Regions from separate parts of the Streptomyces sp. NPDC029292 genome, predicted to be linked through region 1. Evidence: riboswitches for the same ligand, from Rfam matches in the RefSeq annotation. Region 1 holds a riboswitch; the other holds the start of a gene.

Evidence for each region. Region 1 has a riboswitch for S-adenosylmethionine ahead of ACZ4WS_RS03330 (putative leader peptide). Riboswitches for the same ligand answer to the same signal wherever they lie in the genome.
Region 2: linked by a shared signal. The riboswitch ahead of ACZ4WS_RS31440 (aminotransferase class V-fold PLP-dependent enzyme) and the one ahead of ACZ4WS_RS03330 (putative leader peptide) in region 1 are both predicted to bind S-adenosylmethionine.

Annotation. Positions count from the first base shown of each region.
Region 1 is NZ_JBVHXR010000001.1:721,857-724,049, reverse strand. Features, by position in the region: gene ACZ4WS_RS03335 (glutathione S-transferase C-terminal domain-containing protein) at 1-373, opposite strand, end outside; gene ACZ4WS_RS03330 (putative leader peptide) at 732-797, opposite strand; SAM riboswitch class IV at 834-979, opposite strand; SAM riboswitch class IV at 1,108-1,216, shown strand; gene ACZ4WS_RS03325 (amino acid ABC transporter permease) at 1,550-2,193, shown strand, end outside.
Region 2 is NZ_JBVHXR010000016.1:227,938-230,130, reverse strand. Features, by position in the region: gene trpD (anthranilate phosphoribosyltransferase) at 1-414, shown strand, start outside; SAM riboswitch class IV at 524-640, shown strand; gene ACZ4WS_RS31440 (aminotransferase class V-fold PLP-dependent enzyme) at 831-2,192, shown strand.

The DNA of each region.
Region 1 (2,193 bases):
GGACGCGGGCTCCGTCGTGGTCGGTCAGCAGGCCCGCGAGATCGCGAAGGATGTCGGGCGTGTGATTGCTGACGATGCGTCCGCTCCAGCGGTCGCACAGCGCGGGCGCGGTCAGCGGGCCGTCGTAGTGGTGCCAGGTGGCCTCGTAGGCGCTGCGCAGCGAGGCGAAGGCCTCCGGTGTCCGGGCGGGGTGGGCCAGGAGGGTGCTGGCGACCGAGTCCTTGAGGCCGAGCAGGTCGAGGGTGATCGAAATGCGGAGCGAGCGCGGACAGCCCTCGGAGAGGTACAGCTGATAGCGGTGCGGTGCCGGGTAGAAACCACCGGCCAGGCCGACGCCGATGCGGCTGCGGATGCCGTGCGGTCGAGGGGACACGGACGGAGCGGCGCCCCAGGGGCGAGCGCCTGACACCGAAGCAAAGGGGCTCGGAACACGCGCAGTTGAGGCGCACGCGGTCGAAGTGGGCGTGTGCGGTGCGTACGTGTCCGAGGCGCACGCGGTCGAAGGAGCCGTGTGCGGTGCGTACGTGTCCGACGCGCACGCGGTCGAAGTGGTGGCGGCGCTTGTGGCGCACGCACTCGAAGTGGCTGTGCTTGAACCGCGCGAAACTGTCTCGGGCATGACTCTCCATGGGAATGGCGAAGCCCCGGCCGCTTGTTGGGCGGCAGCGGCGGAACGGAGTGACTGCGCTTTCGGACCGGCTGCCGGCGCTGAGCGCGCGCGACGGTCCGGACTAGTACGCGCTGGAGACCCGCAGCAGGTCGATGTGCAGGCGTCTCGTCAGGTAGTTCCTGGCCATTCCCACCGGTCCCGCGTTCAGGGCCCGCGAGTTGCGAGACCGCGCTTGCCCCGCCGCACCGGCGGGACCAGGTCGTCACCCGGGGCACCCCGTCGCGGTGGAAGGGTTGCCTGTCAGCGGGCCGGGGCCGATCAACCGCACCGCGCGGACGAACCGCGTGATGGGCGCTGACAATCGTGACCGTCCTCGCCAGTGTCAGCGCGCTCCGTGAAGTCGTCAAGACGGCGTGTAGGCGGTCTCACCACGTGGTCATCCCGGTCGGTGAACGTTGACATTCCTTTCCGGGCGTGCCTAACTTACGCCGCAGATCGGTCATGAGTGTCAGCGAAAAGCCCTGGCTCGCTGTCCGGCAACCCTCGCATCGCGGTGGGGTGCCCCAGGTGACGACCGGACCGGATGACGTTCGGTAAGCGCGAGGCCCCAGGGGCAGGAACAGTGATGGTGACGGCGATGTACGCAGCGCAGGGGATGGCCGCACAGCGGCCCCGCGGCTGCGTCCTGCTGTGCGCGAACCGCTGCGTCGATCTGCTCCGCGTCAACAGCGCCCTGTGTACCGCTTCGGGCCCCGCGCGCTGTCAAGGCTGACGGCGTTCTGAATCTCTGACGCGCACCGCCGCCGCGGTGCGCCCTCTGCCCGCCCAGCACCCGGTACCGGCGTCTTCCCGCTCTTCGTCTTCCGCGGTGTTCCCCCGTGCCGCCGCGGTGCCGTCGCGTTCGCCGCCCGGGATGTCCGACTCCGCTGGAGCTCCCTCATGAGTGAACCCCCTGGCGCCGTGGTCTCCCTCGTCGCCGCACCGCCCGACCACACCGTGAAACAGCCGTCGGCGGCGCAGCGCGTGTTGCCCCTGCGCCGCCCAGGACGCTGGATCCTCTCGGCGATCGTGCTCGTCCTGCTCGCCCAGATCGGCCATGGGCTGGTGACCAACCCCTTCTACCAATGGGACCGTTTCCAGTACTGGTTCCTGCGTCCGACGATCCTCGACGGGCTGCTCATCACCCTTGAAGTGACGGTGTACAGCGCCGTGTTGGGACTGCTCGGTGGCATTGTGCTCGCGCTGGGGAGGCTCTCCAGGAGCCCGGTGCTGCGCGCGGTGAGCTGGATCTACACCTGGCTGTTCCGCTCGGTGCCGCTGATCGTCGTCCTGCTCTTCCTCTACAACTTCAGCGCGCTCTACCAGACGGTGAGCCTCGGAGTCCCGTTCGGCCCCGCCTTCTTCACCTTCGACGAGTCCCGGCTCGCCACCGACATGGTCGTCGCGGTCGTCGGACTGAGCCTCAACGAGGCGGCGTACGCGTCCGAAGTGGTCCGCGGCGGCATCCTCTCGGTCGACCAGGGCCAGCACGAGGCGGCCGCCGCACTCGGTCTGCCGAAGGGCTACCAGTTCAGGAAGATCGT
Region 2 (2,193 bases), on a different contig from region 1:
GCCGGCGTCTTCGCCGAGCGCGGCAACTCCTCGCTGGTCTTCCGCGGTGACGACGGCCTCGACGAGCTGACCACCACGTCGACGTCGCACGTGTGGGTCGTCCGCGACGGCAAGGTCACCGAGGAGCGCTTCGACCCGCGCGACGTCGGCATCGACCTCGTCCCGGTGGAGGCTCTGCGCGGCGCCGACGCGGCGTACAACGCGGAGGTCGCCCGGCGCGTCCTGGGCGGCGAGACCGGGCCCGTACGGGACGCGGTGTTGCTGAACTCGGCGGCGGCGCTGGTGGCCCTGTCGCCGACCGACGCCCCTCTCGCGGACCAGATCCGCGCGGGGATGGCGAAGGCGGCGGAGGCCATCGACTCGGGGGCCGCGATGAGGGCCCTCGACCGGTGGGTGGCGGCCAGCAACGCCTGAGCCGTACGTCGGCCGTACGTGAAGTGACGCAAGGAAGTGACGCAAGGCGCAGTCCGGATCCTGGACTGCGCCTTGCGCGTCGAAGCTCTTCTGGCAAGATGCTGTACCAGGTCATGAGCGACAGTCATGAGGCCCCGGCCGACTGTCCGGCAACCCTCCGTCCGTGGCGGGGTGCCCCGGGTGAAGACCAGGCCGTAGGCAGCGAGGTCTACGGCAAGCGCGGACCCCTCGCCCTCATTTGAGTGGACAGCCCAGGGGTCCTGGTCGTTCGAGGGAGCCTTCTGTGAGCAAGCGAATGCGATAGGGCGTAGCGCCCCGCTTCGGCATACCCCTTTCACCTTTTCCTGCGCTGAGCCCTCGTACCTCCGTGTACCCGCTCGCGCGGTGCTTCCGCCTGCCTCTCACAGGAGCTCGCCATGTCTGTCTCCACCGCTGCCGCCGACCAGGCCGTTTGTTCCCCGCTGCCCGTTCTGGGCCGAGATGTCACCGTCCCGCTCGTCACCGGTGGCGAGGTCACCTACGCCGCGCTCGACTACGCCGCCAGCGCTCCGGCCCTCCAGCGGGTCTGGGACGACGTGGCCGCGTACGCCCCGTACTACGGCAGCGTGCACCGGGGTGCCGGGTACCTCTCGCAGCTGTCCACGGACCTCTTCGAGAACGCCCGCAAGACCGTCGCCGAGTTCCTCGACTGCCGGGACGGCGACCAGGTCGTCTTCACCCGCTCCACCACCGACTCGCTCAACCTGCTCGCCGCCACCCTTCCGGCCGACTGCCAGGTGTTCGTCTTCGAGACCGAGCACCACGCCTCGCTGCTGCCGTGGCGGGACGCCCGGGTGACGTACCTGAACGCCCCGCGCACGCCCGACGAGGCCGTCGCGACCCTGGAGCGCGCGCTCGCCGACCGCGACCCCTACGGTCCCGCCCTGGTGTGCGTCACCGGCGCCTCGAACGTCACCGGTGAGCTGTGGCCGGTGCGTGAGCTGTCCGCCGCCGCGCACGCGCACGGCGCCCGCATCGTCCTGGACGCCGCCCAGCTCGCCCCGCACCACCCGGTGTCCGTCCGCGACCTCGACGTCGACTGGGTCGCCTTCTCCGGGCACAAGCTGTACGCGCCCTTCGGCTCCGGGGTCCTCGCGGGCCGCTCCGACTGGCTGCGCGAGGCCGAGCCGTATCTCGCGGGCGGCGGCGCCAGCCGCAAGGTCACGCGGCGTACGGACGGCGGGGTGGACGTGGAGTGGCACGAGAGCGCCGCCCGGCACGAGGCGGGCTCGCCGAACGTGATCGGCGCCTACTCGATCGCGTCGGCCTGCAAGGCGCTGACGGAAGAGGGCTTCGACAAGCTGGTCGCCCGGGAGTGCCGGCTGATCGACACGGTCCGAGCGGGTCTCGCCGAGGTGCCCGAGGTGCGGGTGCTCTCGCTCTTCGGCGATGACGCTCCGCGCGTGGGTGTCATCTCCTTCGTCGTCGAGGGCTGGAACAGCTCGCACTTCGCGGCCGCGCTGTCCGCCGAGTACGGCATCGGGGTGCGGGACGGTCTCTTCTGCGCCCATCCGCTGGTGCGCACGCTCCTTGGCACCGACCCGCAGACGCAGGGCGAGTGCGGTGCCCCTGAGGCGGCGCCCGGGGAGAAGTCCCTCAACGCGATCCGCGTCAGCTTCGGCGCAGGCACTCCCGACGAGCACGTCGAGCGCTTCGTGCGCGCGGTGAAGGAGCTCGTGCGGGACGGCGCGAAGTGGAACTACCGCACGGAGGACGGACGTTGCGTGCCGGCGGTGTGAG